DNA from 2 places in the Streptomyces sp. NPDC020422 genome. Region 2 is predicted to be linked to the other one. Evidence: riboswitches for the same ligand, from Rfam matches in the RefSeq annotation. Region 2 holds a riboswitch; the other holds the start of a gene.
The links. A riboswitch is a leader RNA that binds a small molecule or an ion and turns the genes downstream of it on or off. The one in region 2 is predicted to bind cobalamin.
Positions count from the first base shown of each region.

Region 1: linked by a shared signal. The riboswitch ahead of metE (5-methyltetrahydropteroyltriglutamate--homocysteine S-methyltransferase) and the one ahead of ACH414_RS22055 (cobalamin biosynthesis protein) in region 2 are both predicted to bind cobalamin.

Region 1 is NZ_JBIRVJ010000007.1:65,160-72,163, forward strand. Features, by position in the region: gene ACH414_RS19855 (nuclear transport factor 2 family protein) at 1-39, opposite strand, end outside; gene metE (5-methyltetrahydropteroyltriglutamate--homocysteine S-methyltransferase) at 161-2,479, opposite strand; cobalamin riboswitch at 2,646-2,936, opposite strand; gene ACH414_RS19865 (SRPBCC family protein) at 3,021-3,440, opposite strand; gene ACH414_RS19870 (aldo/keto reductase) at 3,478-4,488, opposite strand; gene ACH414_RS19875 (magnesium and cobalt transport protein CorA) at 4,662-5,768, opposite strand; gene ACH414_RS19880 (winged helix DNA-binding domain-containing protein) at 5,966-7,004, shown strand, end outside.
Region 2 is NZ_JBIRVJ010000008.1:34,572-41,575, reverse strand. Features, by position in the region: gene ACH414_RS22065 (putative cobaltochelatase) at 1-938, opposite strand, end outside; gene ACH414_RS22060 (cobyric acid synthase) at 997-2,505, opposite strand; gene ACH414_RS22055 (cobalamin biosynthesis protein) at 2,502-3,476, opposite strand; cobalamin riboswitch at 3,510-3,644, opposite strand; gene ACH414_RS22050 (hypothetical protein) at 3,763-3,984, opposite strand; gene ACH414_RS22045 (anion permease) at 4,001-5,266, opposite strand; gene ACH414_RS22040 (alpha/beta hydrolase) at 5,618-6,745, shown strand; gene ACH414_RS22035 (hypothetical protein) at 6,876-7,004, shown strand, end outside.

The DNA.
Region 1 (7,004 bases), on a different contig from region 2:
TCCGTCGCGGTTCTCCACGGCCTGGCGGAACGGATGCACGACGTCACCTTTACTCAAATAGTTGATTAGGTGTGTCGGAGGTTAGGGCGGCGCGGGGCGGGTTGTCCACCCCCGGCGGCGCAGAGCGCGCCGCCGGGGGCCGGTGCGGCCCACGGCCGTGTCAGGAGGCGTCGAGCTCCGCGCGTACGGTACGGGCGGCGGCGACCAGGTTCTCCAGGGAGGCACGGGTCTCCGGCCAGCCGCGGGTCTTCAGGCCGCAGTCGGGGTTGACCCACAGGCGGCCGGGCGGGATGGCCCCCAGACCCGTCCGCAGCAGAACGGCGATCTCCGCCGCGTCCGGGACCCGGGGCGAGTGGATGTCCCACACCCCGGGGCCGGCCTCACGGGGATAGCCGTGGGCGGCGAGTTCGCGGGCGACCTGCATATGGGAGCGCGCGGCCTCCAGGCTGATGACGTCGGCGTCGAGGTCGTCGATGGCCCGTACGATGTCCCCGAACTCGGCGTAGCACATATGGGTGTGGATCTGGGTGTCCGGCCGCACGCCGCTCGTGGTCAGCCGGAACGCCTCCGTCGCCCAGGTCAGATAGGCGGCGTGGTCGGCGGTGCGCAGCGGCAGCGTCTCGCGCAGGGCGGGCTCGTCGACCTGGATGACGCCCGTGCCGGCGGCCTCCAGGTCGTTCACCTCGTCCCGCAGGGCGAGGGCGAGCTGCCGGGCGGTGTCGGCGAGCGGCTGGTCGTCGCGGACGAAGGACCAGGCGAGCATGGTGACGGGCCCGGTGAGCATGCCCTTGACCGGCTTTGCGGCCAGTGACTGGGCGTACGACGTCCAGCGCACGGTCATCGGCTTCGGCCGGGAGATGTCGCCGGCGAGGATCGGCGGGCGCACGTAGCGGGTGCCGTACGACTGGACCCAGCCGTGCCGCGTGGCCAGGTAGCCGCTGAGCTGCTCGGCGAAGTACTGCACCATGTCGCTGCGTTCGGGTTCCCCGTGCACGAGGACGTCGAGCCCGGTCTTCTCCTGGAAGGCGATCACCTCCCGGATCTCCGCCCTGATCCGCTCCTCGTAGCCGTCGGCGTCGATCCGCCCGGCCCGCAGATCGGCGCGGGCGGTGCGCAGCTCGGCGGTCTGCGGGAAGGAGCCGATGGTGGTGGTCGGCAGGAGCGGCAGGCCGAGGTGGGCGCGCTGGCCGGCGGCCCGTTCGGCGTAGGACGGGGAGCGGCGGGCGTCCGCCGCGGTGACGGCGGCGGTGCGGGAGCGCACGGCCGGGTCGTGGGTGAGGGGGGAGCCGGCGCGGGAGGCGAGGGCGGCCCGGTTGGCGGCGAGCTCGCCCGCGATGGCGTCGGTGCCGTGCGACAAGCCCTTGGCCAGGATGCCGAGTTCGACCGTCTTCTGCCGGGCGAAGGCGAGCCAGCGCGCGATCCCGGGGTCGATGTCCTTCTCGGCCGTGGCGTCGAGCGGTACGTGCAGCAGCGAGCAGGAGGCCGAGACGTCCACCCGGTCGGCGAGGCCGAGCAGGGTGCCGAGCGTGGCGAGAGACTTCTCCAGGTCGTTGACCCAGATGTTGCGCCCGTCGACCACTCCGGCGACGAGCCGCTTGCCGGGCAGCCCGCCGACGGCGGCCAGTGCCTCCAGGTTGGCGGCGGCAGGCCCGGTGAAGTCGAGCGCGAGCCCGTCGACCGGGGCCTTGGCGAGAACGGGCAGCGCCTCGCCGAGGCGCTCGAAGTAGGAGGCGACGAGCAGCCTCGGCCGGTCGGCGAGACCACCGAGCGTTCCGTATGCCCGTGCCGCCGCGTCGAGTTCGGCGGGCGTGCGGCCCTGGACGAGCGCGGGCTCGTCGAGCTGCACCCACTCGGCGCCCGCCGCCCGCAGATCGGCGAGGACTTCGGCGTACACGGGCAGCAGCCCGCCGAGCAGGTCCAGCGGCTCGAAGCCGGCCGGTGCGCCCGGTGCGGCCTTGGCGAGCAGGAGGTAGGTGACGGGCCCGACGAGGACGGGCCGGGGTGTCAGCCCCAGGGCGAGGGCTTCCCTGAGCTCGGCGACCTGCTTGCGGGAGTCGGCCCCGAAGACGGTGTCGGGCCCGAGCTCGGGCACCAGGTAGTGGTAGTTGGTGTCGAACCACTTCGTCATCTCCAGCGGAGCGACGTCCTGCGTGCCGCGTGCCATCGCGAAGTAGCCGTCCAGGGCGTCCGCTTCGAACGCGGAACGGTGCCGCTCGGGGACGGCGCCGACCATGACCGTCGTGTCGAGGACATGGTCGTACAACGAGAAGTCACCGGTGGGCACTTCATGGATGCCGGCGTCGGCCAGGCACAGCCAGGTGGCCCGGCGCAGCCCTGCGGCGGTGGCCTGGAGGGCGTCGGCGCTGACGCGGCCCTTCCAGTAGCCCTCGGTCGCCTTCTTGAGCTCGCGGTTCCGTCCCTGGCGGGGGTGGCCGTACACGGTGGCCCGTGCTGCCGCGGTCGCGGACTTGGTGGTCACGGAGATCTCCTTCGCGAGATGAATCCCTGAGATCCCGGAGACGGGAGGAGAGCGCGAAGGATGACGCACCCGACGGCACGCGCCCGTGCCCGCGAAGACACGGCCGTCCGCCTGGTGTGTACGCCGACCCGCCCTCGAGGTCACCGGAATGTCCGCGCACGGAATCGTCCGCGCGCGGGCAACGGGCAGGTCTTCGGACTCGCGGGCACGTCTCGTCGTACGTGTCGTACCCGTCGAACTCGGCGTTCTTCCCGACGCTTTCGACGTTCCCGACGCTTCTCGACGTACGAGACTCCTACTGGCCGTCGCTTCCCAGGCCCGGTGCATCGGACCCAGTGCTGTGTGACGGCGGTCGTTCCCGCTCACCGCTGCGGGGCAGTCCCGGATTCCCACCGGGTTCCCTCTTACGACGCATCCCGCCTGGCGGACGGGGCGAACCAGCTGCCCGATCAGCTTACGGCAGGGAAGTCGGCGGGCGGGCGGACTCGGGTGAAGACCGAGGACGAGGTCCTTCCACCCTCCGCAACCGGGGCCGTCGGGGTCAGGTGGCGAGGGTCCGGTGCAGGGCGTCGAGGCCGTCGGTGTAGATGCCGGTGAACAGCGCGACGACCTCCTGCTCGGTGGCGCCCGTGGGGTTGAAGCGACCGGACCACTGGACCTCGGCGACGTCGTCGCGGCCGGGGACCGCGTGGACGCGGAGGGTGGAGACGTAGCCGTCGACGGGGAACGGCGCTTCGAGGATGGCGTAGCTGTAGTGGCGCTCCGCCTCGTTGAAGCCGAGCAGTCGCTCGATGATGACGTCGCCGTCGGGGTTGGTGAGGCGGCGGACCCGGCCGCCTTCGAGAGCGGTGCTCTCGGGGATGTAGGGGAGCCAGTCCGGAAGGGCGTCGAAGCCGCCGATGAGGTTCCAGACCCGCTGAGGGGGGGCGGGGACGACGCGGGAGACGGACGTGGAAGCCATGGCGGCGCTCCTGGTGCTGTGCGGGGGGCGTGGGAGGTCAGGCGTCGTTCGGGAGCGGGGCGGCCGGGCTGACCAGGCCGGCGGCGCGCAGGTCGGTCCAGAAGGCGGCCGGGATGTTCTCGTTCAGGGCCGCGGTGTCCTCGGCGATCCGGCTGGGCCGGGTGGCGCCGGGGATGACGGCGGCGGTGGCCGGGTGGGCGAGGGAGAACTGCAGGGCGGCGGCCTTGATGCCGACGCCGTGCTTCACGGCCAGCGCCTTGAGTCGCCCGACGCGCTCGACGATCTCGGCCGGGGCCTGCTGGTACTCGAAGTGGGTGCCGCCGGCGAGGATGCCGGAGCTGTAGGGGCCGCCGACGACCATGTCGACGCCCTGCTCCTGGGCCATGGGCAGCAGCCGGGTCAGGGCGTGCTCGTGGTCGAGGAGGGTGTAGCGGCCGGCGAGCAGGAAGCCGTCGGGCCGGGGCTCGTCGAGGGCGAGGGTGAGCTCGATGGGCTCGGTCTTGTTGACGCCCAGGCCCCACGCCTTGATGACGCCCTCGTCGCGCAGCCGGGACAGGACGCGGAAGGCGCCGGTGCGGGCCTCCTCGAACTTCTGCAGCCAGGCGTCGCCGTGGAAGTCCTGCGCGATGTCGTGGACCCAGACGATGTCGAGGCGGTCGGTGCCCAGGCGCTTGAGGCTGCCCTCGATGGAGCGTTCGGTGGCGTCGGCGGTCCACTCGTGGAGGATCTTGTTCGGGTTGCCGTGCTCGAAGAGGCCGCCCTTCTCGCCGAAGTCCGGCACGTCGGTCTCGTGCTCGTCGAGAACCACCCGCCCGACCTTCGTCGAGAGCACGTACGCGTCGCGCGCCTTCCCGGCGAGCACCTCGCCGAGCCGCTCCTCCGCGAGCCCCGCACCGTAGAAGGGCGCGGTGTCGAAGAACCGCACGCCGTGCTCCCAGGCGGCCTCGACGGTGGCGCGGGCCTCGTCGTCGGGGATCGCGCGGAACATGTTGCCGAGCGGTGCGGTGCCGAAGCCGAGACGGCCGGGAAGGATGGTCTTGAGCGACATGGGGAGGTGCCTTTGCGAGAGGTGGGGGGGGATCGGGCGGGAGCCCGTACTGGCCCGGCGCCCACATACAGGCGCGCCGTACGTCTGGCACATTACTTGCAGACGCTGGCTAATGCAAGAGCTGGTTATGCGCGCCAGCCTTACGAACGGGGTCCCCTCGCGGGCTCGCTCCGCTACAGCCAGTCCTTCCGCTTGAAGACCACGTACAGGCTCGTGCGCACCGCCGCCATCAGCACCACCGCGAACGGATACCCGCCCGCCCAGTGCAGCTCCGGCATGTTGTCGAAGTTCATGCCGTAGATCGTGCCGACCAGTGTGGGCGCGAAGAGGATGGCCGCCCACGAGGAGATCTTCTTGATCTCCTCGTTCTGCTCGAAGCCCGCCTCCGCCAACGCGCGCATCTCCGCGTTCTGTTGCTGGGTGACCAGGGTCGCGTTCACCGTCAGGATCTCCGTCAGGGCCTGGCGGAAGCCGTCGACGCGCTCGCTGGTGTGGGTGACGTGGTCGGCGACGTCGCGGAGGTAGCGCTGGAGTTCCTCGTCGGTGCCGTACTTGGCGAAGCCGGCCATCAGGCCGTGGAGCATGCCCACCAGGGGGCGGGTGGCGCGCTGGAACTCGACCATCTCGCGGGAGAGTTCGTAGATGCGGCGGGAGACCGCCGGGTCGCCGCCGAAGACCTCGGTCTCGATCTCGTCGATGTCGTTCTGGACGCCCGCCACCACCGGCGCGTAGCCGTCGACGACCGCGTCCAGGATCGCGTACAGGACCGCCTCCGGGCCGAGGGCGAGGAGGTCGGGGTCCTCCTCCATGCGGCGGCGGACCGCCGAGAGGTCCGGGGCGGCGCCGTGGCGGACGGTGATGACGAAGTCCGGGCCGACGAAGACGTGGAGCTCGCCGAAGTCCACCTCCTCCTGGGCGTCCAGGTAGCGGGCGGCCCGCAGGACCACGAAGAGCGTGTCGCCGTACCGTTCCAGCTTGGGGCGCTGGTGGGCCTCCATCGCGTCCTCCACGGCCAGTTCGTGCAGGTCGAACTCGGCCGCCAGTGAGTGGAGTTCCTCCTCCGTCGGGCGGTGCAGGCCGATCCAGGCCATGCCGTCGGGATGCTCGCGCAACTGGCGGAAGGTCTCCGCCAGCGAGGCGGGGGAGGAGACGTGCCGTCCGTCGCGGTAGAGGACCGCCTGGACCACGCTCCGCCGCTGCTCCGGCGACAGCGGTCCGTGGTCTGCGGTCGGCTGTTCCGGCCGGCGGCGCCAGGCCGGGCGGGCGCGGCGGTCGGACATGTGCGTTCGCCTCCTGCGGGGCCTGCGGGTCGGGGGGAGGGGTGGGCGTGGGGGCGTGGGGGCGTGGGGGCGTGGTGTGGGTGGTGCCGTGTCTGTCTTTTCTCAGCAGGATATATGGGGGAATGTCCGAAGGGGGTGGTGGCTTCCTGGCGTCATGAGGACGGGATCCGTCCTCGTTCGGCGTTAGCGTGCCCTCCATGGCTCCGAAGACGACCCCTCCCGTGCTCGGCCCCCGCGCGCTCAACCGCGCCACCCTCGACCGGCAGCTGCTGCTGCGGCCCTCCGCCCTCGGCGCCGAGGAGGCCGTGGCCCACCTCGTCGGGCTCCAGGCGCAGAACACCAAGCCGCCGTACTACGCGCTCGCGGCCCGGCTCGACGGGTTCCGGCCCGAGGAGCTGTCCGGGCTCATGGAGTCCCGCCGGGTCGCCCGGATCGTCTCCCTCCGCTCCACCGTCCACACCCACACCGCCCGCGACGCCGTCGGACTGCGCCGGCTCGTGCAGGCCGGGGCGATCGACCGGGAGCTGAAGATGTTCCGGAAGGGGCTCGACGGCGTCGACCTCGAACGGCTCACCACCCTCGCGACCGCCTACGTCGAGGAGGAGCCCCGCACCCCGAAGCAGCTCCGAGAGCACCTGCTCCGCGAGTGGCCCGACGCCGACCCCCAGGCGCTCACCATCGCCGCCCGCTGCCTGCTCCTGATGGTGCAGGTGACCCCGCGCGGGCTGTGGCGGCGCAGCGGCCAGGTCGCCCTCACCACCGCCGCCGCCTGGTTCGACGGTGTCGACGGCATCGGGGGAGTGGACGGCGTCGACGGCTACGCCGCCGACCTCGACGACACCGTCCTGCGCTACCTCGGCGCCTTCGGGCCCGCCTCCGTCAAGGACATGCAGACCTGGTGCGGACTCACCCGACTGCGTCCCGCCTTCGAGCGGCTGCGGCCCCGGCTCCTCGTCTTCCGGGACGAGCACGGCACCGAGCTCTTCGACATGCCCGACGCGCCCCGTCCCGACGAGGACACCCCCGCCCCCGCCCGCTTCCTGCCCGAGTTCGACAACCTGCTGCTCTCCCACGCCGACCGCACCCGCGTCGTGCCCGCCGAGCTCCGGGGCCGCACCTGGACCGGCAACCAGGCCCACAGCGTCTTCCTCCTCGACGGGTTCCTGGCCGGGCTCTGGCGCCTTGAGGAGGGCAAGGAGCGGACGACGATGACGATCGAGCCGTTCGGTCGGGTGA
Region 2 (7,004 bases):
CGTCGGTGGGGGAGTGCCAGCAGCGCGGCCTGGCGCACATCCTCGGACGTGACCTCCGTCCGCCCTGCCCACGCGGCGAGCGCGGTCGCCGTCCGGGCCATGACGATGTCGGCGCGCATGCCGTCCACCTCGAACGCGGCGCAGGTCGCCGCGATCTGCAGCAGCACCGCGTCCCCGAGTACCACCTTCGGCAGCAACTCCCGTGCGGTGACGATCCGTTCCCGCAGCGCGGTCTCCTCACCGGCCCACCGGGCGGCGAACGCGGCCGGGTCGTCCTCGAACGCGAGCCGGCGCCGCACCACTTCGACCCGCTCCTCGGGCACCCGGGAGGCCGCGACCTCCACGGTGAGCCCGAACCGGTCGAGCAGCTGCGGCCGCAGCTCGCCCTCCTCGGGGTTCATCGTGCCGACCAGCAGGAAGCGGGCCGCGTGGCGTACGGAGACGCCCTCGCGCTCGACGTGGGAGGCGCCCATGGCGGCGGCGTCCAGAAGGTGGTCGATGAGGTGGTCCGAAAGGAGATTGACCTCGTCGACGTAGAGGATGCCCCGGTGCGCCTGCGCGAGCAGCCCCGGCTCGAAGGCCTTCACGCCCTCGGCGAGCGCCTTCTCGATGTCGAGCGAGCCGACGAGCCGGTCCTCGGAGGCGCCGACGGGCAGCTCGACCATCCGCGCGGGCCGCGCGTCCTGCGCGCCCTCGCCGTGCGGCCCGTCCGGGCAGCCCGGGTCGGGCGAGGCCGGGTCGCAGCTGAACCGGCAGCCGGCGACGACGGCCACCGACGGCAGCAGCTCGGCGAGGGCGCGTACGGCGGTCGACTTGGCCGTACCCTTCTCGCCGCGCACGAGGACGCCGCCCACGGACGGGCTGATCGCGTTCAGGAGCAGCGCGAGCCGCAGGTCGTCCATGCCGACGACGGCGGTGAACGGGAAGCGGGTGCTCATCGGGTGGTCGCTCCTTCGAGTCGTACGGGGATCGGGGCGGGCGGTGCGGGCGGGGCGGTCACGGCGCCCCCGGCGGCACGAACGGCAGCCCCGCCGGAGCGCCCTGCTCGATCAGCCGCAGCAGGGCGTCCGTGTCCGCGTGCTCCTCGATCAGGTCGCCCAGCCGGTCCAGCTGCTCCTCGCGCAGCGCGCCGAACGCGGTGTCCGGGGCCGGGACGAAGCGACGGCCGGCCGCCGTGGCGACCTCCCGCAGGAAGGCCCGGCGGAAGCCGTCGCTCTCCAGGGAGCCGTGCCAGTGGGTGCCCCAGACGGCGCCGACCCGGCAGCCGTCGAGGAAGGGCTCGCCCCCGTCGACGGTGGCGACGCCGTGGTGGATCTCGTAGCCCTCGACGCGTTCGCCGAGCGCCTCGCCGACGGGACGGGCCAGGGTCTTCTCGACGCCGAAGCGGATCCTGACGGGCAGCAGTCCGAGACCGTCGACCACCCCGGCCTTCGACTCGACCTCGTCCTCGATCCGCTCGCCCAGCGCCTGGAAGCCGCCGCAGATGCCGAGCACCGGCCGTCCCTCGGCCGCGCGGCGGGCGAGGGCGTCGGCGAGACCGCGCTCCCGCAGCCAGGCCAGGGCCTTGACCGTGCCTCGGGTGCCGGGCACGACGACCAGGTCCGCGTCGACGAGCTCCTCGGGCCGGTCGACGAAGCGGACGACGACGCCCGGCTCGGCGGCCAGTGCGTCCACGTCGGTGAAGTTGGACATCAGGGGGACGGCGCAGACGGCGACCCGCAGCACGTCCTCGCCCACCGGCGGCGCCACGACCGACTCGCGGACGGTGCCCCGCAGCGAGACCCGCAGGCCGTCCTCCTCGTCGATGCCGAGGCCGTGCGCGTACGGCAGGACGCCGAAGGTCCGGCGCCCGGTGAGCCCGTGGAGCATGTCGAGCCCGGGCTCCAGGAGGGTCACGTCGCCACGGAACTTGTTCACCAGGTATCCGGCGACCAGCTCCTGGTCCTCGGGCGCGAGCAGCGCCGTCGTCCCGAAGAACTGCGCGAAGACCCCGCCCCTGTCGATGTCGCCGACGACCACGACGGGCAGCTTCGCGGCCCGCGCTATCCCCATGTTCACGATGTCCGTGCGCCGCAGGTTGATCTCGGCCGGACTGCCCGCCCCCTCGCAGATCACGGCGTCATACGTGCCCCGCAGCTCCTCCAGGCACGCCATCACCGGCTCGAACAGCGTCCGCTGCCGTCCCCCGTGGTAGCCGCGCGCGCTCATCTCGCCCACGGGCTTGCCCATGAGCACGACCTGGCTGGAGCGGTCGCCGCCCGGCTTGAGCAGCACCGGGTTCATCAGCGCGGTCGGCTCGACCCGGGCGGCCTGCGCCTGCATGGCCTGGGCCCGGCCGATCTCGGCGCCCTCCCGGGTCACGAAGGAGTTCAGGGACATGTTCTGGCCCTTGAACGGCGCGACCTTGATCCCCTTGCGGACCAGCCAGCGGCAGATGCCGGCCGTGACGACGCTCTTTCCCGCGTCGGACGTGGTCCCGGCGACCAGCAGCCCCCCACCCCTCATGCGTTCCTCCGCTTCAGCGCGCTCGCGATCATCCGGCCGCCCACACAGGCGGCCAGGGTCAGTCCGGTCACCCGGCGGGACAGGCGTACCGCCCGGTCGATGTCCGCGACCTCGACGGGTCGCCCCTCCCCGTTGAGCACCGGCCGGTGCTCGACCCGGCCGCCGTACGCCAGCGTCCCGCCGAGCCGTACGCCGAGCGCGCCCGCGAAGGCGGCCTCCACCGGGCCCGCGTTGGGGCTGGGGTGCTTCGCCGCGTCCGCGCGCCAGGCCCGTACCGCCCCGCGCGGATTCCCCCCGGCGACGGTGGCGAGCGCCGCGGTCAGCCGGGCGCCGGGCCAGCCGGCGAGGTCGTCGAGCCGGGCCGAGGCCCAGCCGAAGCGGCGGTACTTCGGCGACTTGTGGCCGACCATCGCGTCCAGGGTGTTGACCGCGCGGAAGCCGACCAGGCCCGGCACGCCCGCGACCGCGCCCCAGAACAGGGCGCCGACCACGGCGTCGGAGGTGTTCTCGGCGACCGACTCGACGACCGCGCGGGCCATCGCGGGCCCGTCCAGGGAGTGCGGGTCGCGGCCGCACAGGTGCGGCAGGCGCTCCCGGGCCACCTCCAGGTCCCCGGCGGCGAGCGCCCCGCCGATCGCGCGGGCCTCGCGGCCCAGGGTCGTCCCGCCGACCACGGCCCACACGGAGGCGGCGGTCAGGGCGACGGCGGCGGTGCGGCTGCCGCGCACGGTGCGGGCGGCCAGGGCGCCGAGCGCCACGGTGGACCCGGCGCAGACGGCGGTGTGCAGGGCGCCCCAGCCGCGGTGGTCGCGCAGCAGGCGGGCCTCGACGGCGCCGGCCGCCCGGCCGAACGCGGCGACGGGATGGCCGCGGCGGGGATCGCCCACGAGTAGGTCGACGGCGAGGCCGGCGGCCGCTCCGTAGGCGAAGGTGCCGGTGGCACCGGAAGAACTGAGGCCGCGGCCGGGCATGGCGCTATGTCCTCACTCAGGGTCCGCGCCCTGGATCGACGTGACCGGCGGCGAGAGTTCCTGACTCCCGGCCCCAGGGGGCCGGTCACAGTGGCGGGACCGCGCCGGAATCGCACCGGACTTCCTCTTCTTGCCGCCGTATTGGCCCCGGCAGTCCACCACGCTGCGCGAACAGCCGTCAACTCACCCTTGACCTGCGCCGGGTCACTGTGCGAAGCGCCACAAACACGCCGACCGGGCGGCCCGCACCCGTGGTGCGGACCGCCCGGTCATGGCGCGCGATCGGTCAGATGACGATCAGGTAGATGCCGTAGGCCACGGCCGCCGCGCACAGGGCGAAGCAGGCGTAGGCGCCGGTGCGGGCCAGGGCGGCGGAGCCGCCGTTGGCCGAGGCCTGCTCCTGCTTGGCGAGGCCGATGACGCCGAGGGTGAAGAGGCCCACCAGGGCGACGGTCGCCACGAGGCTGACTCCGAAGACGGAGCCGAGGGCTGCCCAGTCGATCTTCATGCTTGGTTCCAGTTCCTTAGACCGCGGCGGCGGGGGCCGGGGGAGCGGCCGGGTCCGTGGGGCCCGGCGCGGGGATGGTGGTCTTCAGGTCCTCGTCCGTGACGGCGGCGACGGAGCCGGCCGGCGGCGGGGTGACGGCCGCGATGGCGGTGGTCACGACGCCCGCGGGCTCGGCCTCCAGGTCGTCGGCGGTGACGTTGTCGTGGGTGACCGGCTTGCGGCGGGACAGCGCCCAGATGACGCCGGAGCCGGCGATCAGCAGGACCGCGACGGCGGCGATGCCCCAGGTGCCCTGCTTGGTGAGGAACTCGGCGGCGGCGCCCACCACGGCGGCGGCCGGCAGGGTCAGACCCCAGGCGACGAACATCCGGGTGGCGGTCGACCAGCGGACGACACCGCCCTTGCGGCCGAGGCCCGCGCCCATCACGGCACCCGAGCAGGACTGGGTGGTGGAGAGCGAGAAGCCGAGGTGCGAGGAGGCCAGGATGACCGTGGCGGCGCTGGTCTGGGCGGCGAAGCCCTGCTGCGGCTGGAGGTCGGTCAGGCCCTTGCCCATGGTGCGGATGATGCGCCAGCCGCCGAGGTAGGTGCCGAGCGCGATGGCCAGGCCGGCCGCGACGATGACCCACAGGGGCGGGTTGGAGCCGGGGGCCAGGACGCCGCTGGTGACCAGGGCGAGGGTGATGATGCCCATCGTCTTCTGGGCGTCGTTGGTGCCGTGGGCGAGCGAGACGAGACCGGCGGAGGCGATCTGGCCGGCCCGGTAGCCCTTGGCGGTGGCCTTGGTCTCGGTCTTCGCGCCGAGGCGGTACGTCAGCCGGGTCGCCGCCATCGCGGCGAGGCCGGCGACGATCGGGGCGGCGACCGCGGGGATCAGGACCTTGGTGACGATGGTGGGGCCGTTGACCGCGTCCCAGCCGGCCGACATCACGGCGGCGCCGATGAGGCCGCCGAACAGGGCGTGGGAGGAGCTGGACGGCAGACCGAGCAGCCAGGTCAGCAGGTTCCACAGGATGGCGCCGACGAGCGCCGCGAAGATCACTTCTGTACGAATGCCCTCTTCGTTGATGATCCCGCCGGAGATCGTCTTGGCGACCTCCACGGACAGGAACGCGCCGACGAGGTTCAGCACGGCGGACATGGCCACCGCCGTCTTGGGCTTGAGAGCACCGGTCGAGATGGTCGTCGCCATCGCGTTGGCGGTGTCGTGGAAACCGTTCGTGAAATCGAACACGAGAGCTGTCACGACCACAATGGCGAGCAGCAGCGTGATGTGTTCCATTTACCCAGGCAATCGTTTGACGTCAGTGGCTCGTCGAACGTACGCAACCTGGGTGAACGGAAGGTGAACTGGGCCGGGCTGTGCGGTGTCCCCATCCGGGGTCCGGGCATTCCGCTTACGGCCCGGACGGGCCGCCCGTCCACGATGCGGTCACGGTGCGACCCGGGGTAAGCCGGTCCGTACCAGGACGGATACGACTTGAGCCCCATCCGTCACTCTGCTCTCGTTCCGCCCCCCCGGACACCTGCGGGCCCCCTCCACCGCACGGAGGACCCGCCCGGCGAGACCCATGTCACTCGTCCGGGGCGCCGCCCGGTGGCAGCCTCCGCGCCCACTGCCGACACTGGGAGCGTGCGCCCGGCTACAGCGGCGGCGGTAGCCGTCACCACAGTGATCGGTGTCGGCGCGGCCGCGGTGGCGGCCGGCCGGTACGCCAGCGACGCCGCCCTCGGGGTGCCGTCCGGACGCCCCCTGCCGGGCGATCCCAGACTCACCGTGCACGCCACCGGCCCGGGCCGGATCACCCTCACCCGCAGCCTCGCCTCGCTGCGCCCCGGCACGTACGGCATCGAGGCCGACGGGCTGCACGCCGTCGTCGGACCCGTCCTCGACCGGGTCCCGCACACCGCCGACACCGTGGTGCGCCGGCTCGAACGGGTCGAGCTCGGCACCCTGAGCACCGGCGCCCGGGTCCGCTTCACCCCCCAGCTGCACTGCGGCACCCCCGAGACCGCCCTCGGGCTGCCCCACGAGGACGTCGAGATCCCCGGCGAGCTCGGCACCCTCCCCGCCTGGCTCGTCCCCGGCGCCCACTCCACCTGGGTGATCGCCCTGCACGGCTTCGGCGCCACCCGCGAGCACGCCCTCAACCTGGTCCCCTTCCTCCAGCGCCGGCAGGTCCCCGTCCTCGTCCCCGCCTACCGCGGCGACGAGGGCGCGCCCCCCGCCCCCGACGGCCTGGCCCACCTCGGCGACTCCGAGTGGCGCGACGTCGACGCCGCCATCCGCTACGCCGTCCGCCGCGGCGCCGAACACGTCGTCCTGCACGGCTGGGGCGCCGGCGCCGCGATGGCCCTGCACGCCGCGGCGGGCTCCGGGGTACGGGACCGCATCCGCGGCCTGGTCCTCGACTCCCCGGTCCTCGACTGGGACGCCACCCTGCGCAACCTCGCCGCCGCCCGCGGCATCCCCGGCCCCCTGATCCCGCTCGCGGTCCGCGCCGCCGAGGGCAGGACCGGCCGGCACGAGGACCGCCTCCAAGAGGTCGCCGACCCGGGCGCGCTGCGGGTGCCCACCCTGGTCTTCCACGGCCCCGACGACACCATCGCGCCCTGGGACCGCTCGCAGCGGCTCGCCGCCCTCCGCCCCGACCTGGTCACGCTCACCACGGTCGGCAACGCCCCCCACGCGGCCATGTGGAACGCGGACCCGCTGCGCTACGAAGAGGCCCTGCGCCGCTTCCTGACCCCGCTCGTCTAGCGGCTTCCCGCCGGGCCGGCGCCGGGCGGGCCGCTCCGGACAGCGGGCCCCGCTCCCGAAACCGGGCCCAATGCAGCGGCGTTGCGGATTCCGATTGGGCTTTCGGGCCGTCAGCGGGAAGACTGCCCCCGTGACGTCTCGAAAGCCCGATGAACCATTGGCGCGCAACTCCAGACTCCGACTCGTCCGTCCGCGGGCCCTCGCCACCGCACGGCGGGCCGTGACGACCCGGCGCACCCGCCCGGCGCCGCGGCCGCCC